DNA from 2 places in the Flavobacterium sp. Sr18 genome. Region 2 is predicted to be linked to the other one. Evidence: riboswitches for the same ligand, from Rfam matches in the RefSeq annotation. Region 2 holds a riboswitch; the other holds the start of a gene.
The links. Region 2 has a riboswitch for S-adenosylmethionine ahead of G7A72_RS11085 (alpha/beta fold hydrolase). Riboswitches for the same ligand answer to the same signal wherever they lie in the genome.

Region 1 (4,221 bases), 1.7 Mb from region 2:
GTGGGAAATCCTATTTTGGTACTCCAATAGAAGAATCAAGAGAAAAATTGAAACAACTGGCTAATATCAAGAAGATACCAGAAATTCTTAATAAACTAAAGTAATATGTCTGCTAAAGAAATCGTTCAGCAATTTTACAAATCAGATGCTCTCATCGATAGCGAGGTCATAAAAGATTTTTTGCATCCTGAAGTTATCGTTGAATGGAACAGTAGCAAAGGATTAGTTCAATTGAATTATGATTCTTTGGTAAGTTTATCCAATGATTTGAGTAAGGCATATGTACGTTCTAAAGTTCGTATTAGTCATATTATTTCTGAAAATGATTTAATTTCAGTTCGGTATTCTCATTTTGTGAAAACGATTGAGAATCCAAGAGAAGAGATGTTATTGGCACATTTTATTGTTATTTGGCAAATAAAAGACAATAAATTATTTCGAGGGTATCAAATGAGTCAATTATCATAATTTAGTGTCAAAAAACTGAATGCCGAAGATTGATTAGTGCTTACTATTTTATACTTTTGCATAACCATTTTAAAAACTACATAAAAAATATATCATGAGTGTTTTAGTTAATAAAGATTCCAAAATAATTGTTCAAGGTTTTACAGGAAGCGAAGGAACTTTCCATGCTTCTCAAATGATTGAGTACGGTACTAACGTTGTTGGTGGTGTAACTCCAGGAAAAGGGGGAACAACTCATTTAGACAGACCAGTTTTCAATACTGTAAAAGACGCTGTAGAACAAGCGGGTGCTGATACAACTATCATTTTTGTACCGCCGGCTTTTGCTGCAGATGCAATTATGGAAGCTGCAGATGCTGGTATAAAAGTGATTATTGCAATTACTGAAGGAATTCCTGTTGCTGACATGATAAAAGCAAATAGTTACGTTAAAGAAAGAAACGCAAGATTAATCGGTCCGAACTGTCCTGGAATTATTACTCCGGGTGAAGCTAAAGTTGGTATTATGCCAGGTTTTGTTTTTAAGAAAGGAACCGTTGGTATTGTTTCTAAATCTGGAACATTAACGTATGAAGCTGCTGACCAAGTTGTAAAACAAGGATTAGGAATCACTACTGCAATTGGTATTGGTGGAGATCCAATCATTGGAACTACTACAAAAGAAGCGGTTGAATTATTGATGAATGACCCAGAAACAGAATGTATCGTAATGATCGGTGAAATTGGTGGACAATTAGAAGCGGATGCTGCTCATTGGATTAAAGCTGATGGTAACCGTAAACCAGTTGTGGGTTTCATCGCAGGAGTTACGGCTCCTCCAGGACGTACAATGGGACATGCTGGTGCAATCGTTGGTGGATCTGATGATACTGCTGAAGCTAAAAAACAAATCATGAGAGAATGTGGAATTCACGTAGTAGATTCTCCAGCTGAAATTGGTAAAAAAGTAAAAGAAGTTTTAGGTTAATCTAAACTCCAATTAAATATTTTTAAAAGCCTCACAATTTGTGGGGCTTTTTTATTATTAATTGAATTAAAGAAATATCTTTGCACTTTATTAAATATTTCTGTTTTTGCAGATTCAATTGTAATAAGAACAAACATAAACGAATGGTTTCTAATGGACCTCACGATTTTGTGGGGTATTTTTTTGTCGAAACCAGTTCAAATAAAAATAAAATAATATGTACAAAGAGTTAAAAAATTTCAAGGTTACCAATCAGTTTTCATTTACTACAGAAGATAGTTTAGCAGAAGTTTGCAACGCATCAGAAGGTTCTGGAGTATTTTTAGTGTATTCAGTAGGTGATGAAAAAGAACTAATTATGGTTGGTTCTACTGGAACTGTTCAAAATAATGGAACTTTGAAAATTAAAAATGGTGGTTTGAACGATAAAATCGTTGAAGGACACCAATTTGCAAAAACAGGAAGAAAATATTCTTGGCCAGCACAAATGAAAATTGAAAATATCAGCACGCTAGAAGTAGTTTGGTATGAAACATTCAATGATGAAACTAAAGTGATTCCAACATTCGTAGAAGGACAAGTTTTACAAAACTTTCTTGATGAAAATGGAAGATTACCAAAATGGAATGTAGCTTTCTAAAAGTTAACAACTGTTTTTCAGTATTTTATATTTAAGCGCTACATTTTTATGTGGCGCTTTTTTTGTTTTATTATTTTTTTGAATGAAATTCAAAATATTTCATAAATAATTAATTACTTTTGCACCCGTTATCACGAATCCTTCAATAGGATAGCAACCTGCAACAACAAGCAAGGTGCTAAAACGATAAGCCAAATCCTTTGGAAAAAATGTTGTTTACATTCCCATATTTAGCTTTGTTTTTCGTCATAATTTTTAATTTAAAATTATTTTTATGACTTTATTTTCTAAAGAAAAAGGAAATGCCTTTGCCTTGATTCCTTTATTTGTTTTTATTTTTACTTTTTTAGGAGCGGGAATTATTTTGAATGATTTTTATGCTTTCCCATCTCCAGTAGCTGTTTTAGTTGGTATAATCGCCGCTTTTTTATTATTCAAATCCTCAACTGAGGATAAAGTTGAAACGTTAATCGCAGGTTGTGGCGAAAGTAAAATCATGACCATGTGTTTAATTTACTTGCTAGCGGGAGCGTTCGCAGTGGTAAGTAAAGCAATGGGCGGAGTTGACGCTGTGGTGAATCTTGGAATAAATACTATCGACGTTGCTTACTTTCCGTTAGGTATTTTCTTGATTGCTTCTTTTTTATCAACTGCTACAGGAACTTCAGTAGGTGCAATTGTAGCGATTGGTCCAATCGCTGTCGCATTAGCTGATAAAAGTGGCGCTTCATTACCGCTTATATCTGGCGCTTTATTAGGTGGTTCTATGCTTGGTGACAATCTTTCCATGATTTCTGATACTACTATTGCAGCAACGCAATCCTTAGGATGTGATCTAAAAGACAAGTTCAAAATCAACTTGTTTATTGCTTTTCCAGCTGCAGTTTTTACTATTCTGGTTTTCTTTTATCTTGGTTTGAACTCGGATATTGTGACTGTTGCCATTGCAAAAAGTGATTTTTCTTGGATTGCAATCGTACCTTATATTTTAGTAATCGTATTGGCTGTTGTGGGTGTTAATGTATTTTCAACATTGCTTATTGGTACTTTATTAGCAGGTATTATAGGATATTTTGGTGGTTCATTTACGCTGATGGAATTTACGCAAAAGATATATGAAGGTTTTACCAGTATGACCGATATTTTCTTATTGTCAATGCTAACGGGTGGTTTAGCTGCTATGGTAGATAAAGCGGGTGGAATAACGTATTTATTAGTTCAAATTAAAAAAAGAATTAAAAGTAAAAAATCAGCTCAAGCGGGAATTGGCGCTATAGTAGGTTTTGCTAATTTAGCTATAGCGAATAATACGGTTTCTATTGTAATTACAGGGCCAATTGCTAAAGAAATTAATGATGAGTACGAATTAAATCCTAAAAAAACGGCTGCAATTCTGGATATTTTCTCGTGTATAATTCAAGGGATTTTACCTTATGGCGCTCAAGTATTGCTTATATTGAGCTACGCTAACGGGAAATTAGATTTCTTTGACTTAATTAGTAATGCATGGTATCATCTATTTCTACTAGTTTTTACATTAGTGGCTATTTACAGTTCGTTTTGGGACAAATGGACAAAGCGATTCTTTAAAATTTAAGAGTTGAATTTTGACTGTTATTGCTTTTGAATTTTTTTTAAAAAGGGAATTATTATATATTTGACGGGTGTAAGATAGCCCTGATAGCAGTGAAAATCCTTTTATGTAAGCGATAGCGGTCATAAAAGATTGAAGCGGATAGCAGGAATAGCTCCAAATAAAATTTAAACTAATTTTTGAATATGAAATTACTAGAAGGAAAAGTTGCCATAATTACTGGTGCGAGTAGAGGAATTGGAAAAGGAATTGCTGAAGTTTTTGCAAAACATGGTGCAAATGTAGCCTTTACATATAGTTCATCAGTAGAATCTGCTTTGGCTCTTGAAAATGAATTGAATGCTCTTGGAATTAAAGCCAAAGGATATCAATCGAATGCAGCCGATTTTAATGAAGCGCAAACTCTTGTAGACGCGGTTATAGCTGAATTTGGAACGGTTGATATTCTTATAAACAATGCCGGAATTACCAAAGACAATCTTTTGATGCGTATGTCTGAAGGCGATTTTGATCAAGTAATTGATGTTAACTTGAAATCGGTTTTTAATATGA
Region 2 (4,221 bases):
GGCAATCGCAAAAACATTCAGTTTGATGTCTTTTCTTTTTTCGATGGTTGCTGCTGATTCCAATATTTGGTTAATCAACGTTCCCCCTACTAAACCATGTCCGAAAATAGCGATATTAATTTTCTTTGAAACTCCAAAAATCTCACCGTGAATCACATTTAAGGCTTTGTTCAGTTGCGATTTTTTCACCACCAAACTCACGTTTTTACCTGTAACCGTATTATTGAAAAGAATCGGGACAATTTTATTTTTTATCAACGCCGTATAAGGCTTGTGAAACGTACTCAAATCCTGTCCAATGATAGAAATTACCGAAACATCATCGGTCACCGTGATTTTATTCACATCTTTAGAATAGAAATCATTTTCGAATTCTTTCTCTAGTTCAATCATGGCTTTAGTCGCTTTATCAGCAGCTACCACTAAACCAATTCCTCGTTCTGAAGAACCTTGAGAAATAATACTCACACTAATATCATTGTCACCCATCACTCTGAAAATACGGGCATCAACGCCAGTTTTTCCTAATAATCCTCTTCCTTCCAGATTCACTAAAGACACATTTTCAAGTACCGAAAGTGTTTTAATGCCTTCTTTATTAGAATTAGAAGTAATTAATGTTCCTTTATTTTCATGGTTGAAAGTATTCAAAATACGAAGAGGAATGTTTTTTTCCAATAAAGGGATAATCGTTTTGGCATGAAGAATCGTTGCACCAAAATTGGCTATTTCATTGGCTTCGTTAAACGACAAATGATCGATTTTTTTTGCATCAAGCACTAAGTCCGGATTAGCGGTATAAATTCCGTCTACGTGTGTGTAATTCTGTAATTCGTCCGCATTTAAGTAATTCGCTATCAACGAAGCGGTATAATTACTGCCGTTTCTTCCTAAAGTGGTCGTGTCATTATTATTATTAGAACCGATGAAACCTGTAATAATATTCACGGTTGTTCCGTTATTCTTCTTAAAATAATTGATTACGTTTTTCTTCGAAATTTGTTCTAAAGGTTGCGCATCACCAAATTTTGAATCGGTTTTAATCAATTCTCTGGTATCTGCAAAGCGAGCATTTATTCCGTTTTCAATTAAGATTGCCGTCAATAATTTTGCAGAAAGTAATTCTCCTTTAGATAAAACCTGGTCTTTAATTTTGTTACTGTAATCCCCAATTAAACTTACGCCTTCAAATAATTTCTCCAGAACATTGAATTCCTCAGACAAATCCACGTTCTCATATTCATCTTGTTGGTATTTTTTAAAATCCTCAAACAGCAGTTTATAATCCTTATTAGTAGCCGCAACCTTTAAAATTTCTTCTAGTTCATCTGTGGCATTTCCTCTTGCTGAAACCACAATTGCAATTTCCTCTCCTTGATTTACTTTATCAGTAATAATAGCAACCACTTTATTTATTCCGTCACCATTCGATAAAGATTTACCTCCAAATTTTAATATTTTCATTGTGTTGTGTTTTTTGGCTTAGAATATATCCTGAAGCAAATTGTGTAATTGTTTGTATTCTATCAAAAAAGCGTCGTGTCCGTGAATGGAAATAATTTCTTGATAACTGACCTTGTTTTTATATTTTTTTAATTCCTCGTAAGTAGCTTTATTTTCATTTGCAGTAAAAAACAAGTCTGAATTGATTCCAATAATATGAATCTCAGCTTCAATTTTTGACGTTATTTCTTCGAATGAATCACTATTTCTGGTAATATCTATCGTCTTCAACAGTTGATTCATCATTTTATAAGATGAGATTTGAAAACGTTTCTGTAATTTTTCGCCATGATGCAGCAACCAACTTTCCACATTAAAAATGGCTAATTCTTCATTGGTGGTTCGCTGAAATTTTGCAGCAAAAGACTCTGGTGTTCGATAGCAAAGCATAGCATGAGTTCGTGCATCTTCAATAGGTTTCGAAGAATTTTTCAAAATTTGTTCCTGCAAAAAACAGTTTGCAATTAACCAGTCTGTCGATTTCCAATCGGTTGCAATAGGAATTAAATGTTGTGTGATTTTTGGTTCTAATGCGACCATTTCCCAAGCAATTCCTCCGCCCACAGAACCGCCAATAATGGCGTATAGTTTTTTAATTTCCAAAAGCTGAATTCCTTCAATAAAAATTCTAGCAATATCTCTGGTGTTAAAGTCCGAATAATTTTCAATGATAAAACCATCAAATCCATTTCCGGGAACATTAAAAGCAAGTATCGTATATTTTGTGGTATCTATAGTTTTATTAGCGCCAATCAAATCATTCCACCAACCATTTTCGCCCACAACATGTGAATTTCCGGTTAAAGCATGATTGACCAAAACGATTGGAGCAGTATGCAATTCAGGTCCAAAAACTTGAAAACTTAAGTTTAAGGAAGCATAAAAAGCGCCACTTTCGGTGGTGAAATTTTGTAATGTAATAGATGTTGGTTTATTTTCCAATTGCAAATCTTTTATGATTTTTGACTTGTGTTTGGAAATATTAGAAAGAAAGCTAGGAGTTATCTAGACAATTTCTTAGTGTTATCTTTCCACGATGAGCGTGGTAGAATGCAGCACCTTCTTCGATAAATCGAAGGGTTGCTAAGGCTTCATCGGGTCTAATCCCTCTGCCTTTCTTTATAACATTTCAATACGTTTGTGAACTTATGATTGCAAATTAAGCACTAATTTTTTTAACAACCAAATTTTTATACGCAATCGATTTCTTTGTATGGTTCAAATAAAAACCTGAAAACAATAAACATACAAATGTTATTTTGACGAAGCATTACAAACTAATTACAGTTCTCACCTCGTCAAAACAACAATTTTAAATACTTTTTTGAAAATCTCAAAACCGAAAATGAATTCGGATTTCTTAAATAAAAAGCGCTTCATTCTCTTGTGAATACATTAGAAAAAGTAATGAATTAGGCACTATTTTTTGTGCCAAAGCATCATTTTTGGAAATTTCAAATCTAGGATGAATCAATTCATTTTTTGGATTGTTCTCCTCTTGTTTTTTATTCCTGTTATTAATCCTCTCTAATAATTGGAATGTTTTTGGAAAATACTTAGTTGTGCTCATAATTTTTAGATGTTAGGTTTTTAATTCGTTGTTGGTTTTATTCGCATTATGTTTTTTAAAATTAAAATATATTCTTAAAATAAAAAACCCTTTTAGATGTATATCCAAAAGGGTTTTAAGTTGTTTGTAAACTTATACTTTTGGAATCAACAGACGCAAATACACATAATGGCATTTGCAGCAATCATCGTATTGACAGTTGAATTATTTGTAAACTGGAATTTTATGTTATTCATTTATATTTTTTATTTCTGTGCTATTATCTCCGTTGTATTCAAAAAAAAAGCTTCCCGTTATCTGGGAAGCTTTTGCTATATAATTTAATTTAAAATTATGCAATAAGCGACCCTCAGGAATTATCCTGCGCGACTTTAAACATATTACAAATATTAAATTTCATCTTTTACTTTTTTATATATTCAAATTTGCAAATTATTTTTTAAAAATCCAAATAATTTTCAAAAATATTTATCGAAATCCTACCACTATTAATTTTGGCAAGCAAGAGAACCTGAAAAAAGAATTATCCGCAAAAAAAAGTTAAGATTAATTTGCAATTCAAAATGGTTTCATACATTTGCACACGAATACAAGAGGAAAAATTTGAACTGATTGCAACCTCTTCATAATGAAACAAATTCATTATGGATGCTGAAAATTTTTCAGTAGAAAAAATGCTAAAGCAGGAACCCTACTTTAGTCCTTTTCAGCAATTATTTTTTCTCGCTTAATTTAAAAATAATAACTATTATGGCCTATTTATTTACGTCAGAATCTGTAAGCGAAGGACACCCAGACAAAATTGCAGATCAAATTTCAGACGCATTAATTGATAATTTTTTGGCATTTGATGCTGATTCAAAAGTAGCTTGCGAAACTTTAGTAACTACTGGCCAGGTAATTTTGGCTGGAGAAGTAAAATCAAATACTTATTTAGATGTACAACAAATCGCTCGTGACGTAATCAGAAAAATTGGTTACACAAAAAGCGAATACATGTTTGAAGCCAATTCTTGTGGAATCCTTTCTGCTATTCACGAACAATCTGCTGACATTAATCAGGGTGTTGACAGAAAAAATCCTGAAGAGCAAGGCGCTGGTGACCAAGGAATGATGTTTGGTTATGCTACTAATGAAACAGAAAATTA

Region 1: linked by a shared signal. The riboswitch ahead of G7A72_RS02120 (Na+/H+ antiporter NhaC family protein) and the one ahead of G7A72_RS11085 (alpha/beta fold hydrolase) in region 2 are both predicted to bind S-adenosylmethionine.

Annotation. Positions count from the first base shown of each region.
Region 1 covers NZ_CP049329.1:457,506-461,726, reverse strand. The annotation lists gene G7A72_RS02140 (UDP-3-O-(3-hydroxymyristoyl)glucosamine N-acyltransferase) at 1-104, shown strand, start outside; gene G7A72_RS02135 (hypothetical protein) at 106-468, shown strand; gene sucD (succinate--CoA ligase subunit alpha) at 563-1,435, shown strand; gene G7A72_RS02125 (hypothetical protein) at 1,653-2,075, shown strand; SAM-I-IV-variant riboswitch at 2,199-2,295, shown strand; gene G7A72_RS02120 (Na+/H+ antiporter NhaC family protein) at 2,350-3,672, shown strand; gene fabG (3-oxoacyl-[acyl-carrier-protein] reductase) at 3,855-4,221, shown strand, end outside.
Region 2 covers NZ_CP049329.1:2,513,079-2,517,299, reverse strand. The annotation lists gene thrA (bifunctional aspartate kinase/homoserine dehydrogenase I) at 1-1,464, opposite strand, end outside; gene G7A72_RS11085 (alpha/beta fold hydrolase) at 1,483-2,445, opposite strand; SAM riboswitch class I at 2,524-2,631, opposite strand; gene G7A72_RS11080 (hypothetical protein) at 2,864-3,073, opposite strand; gene metK (methionine adenosyltransferase) at 3,824-4,221, shown strand, end outside.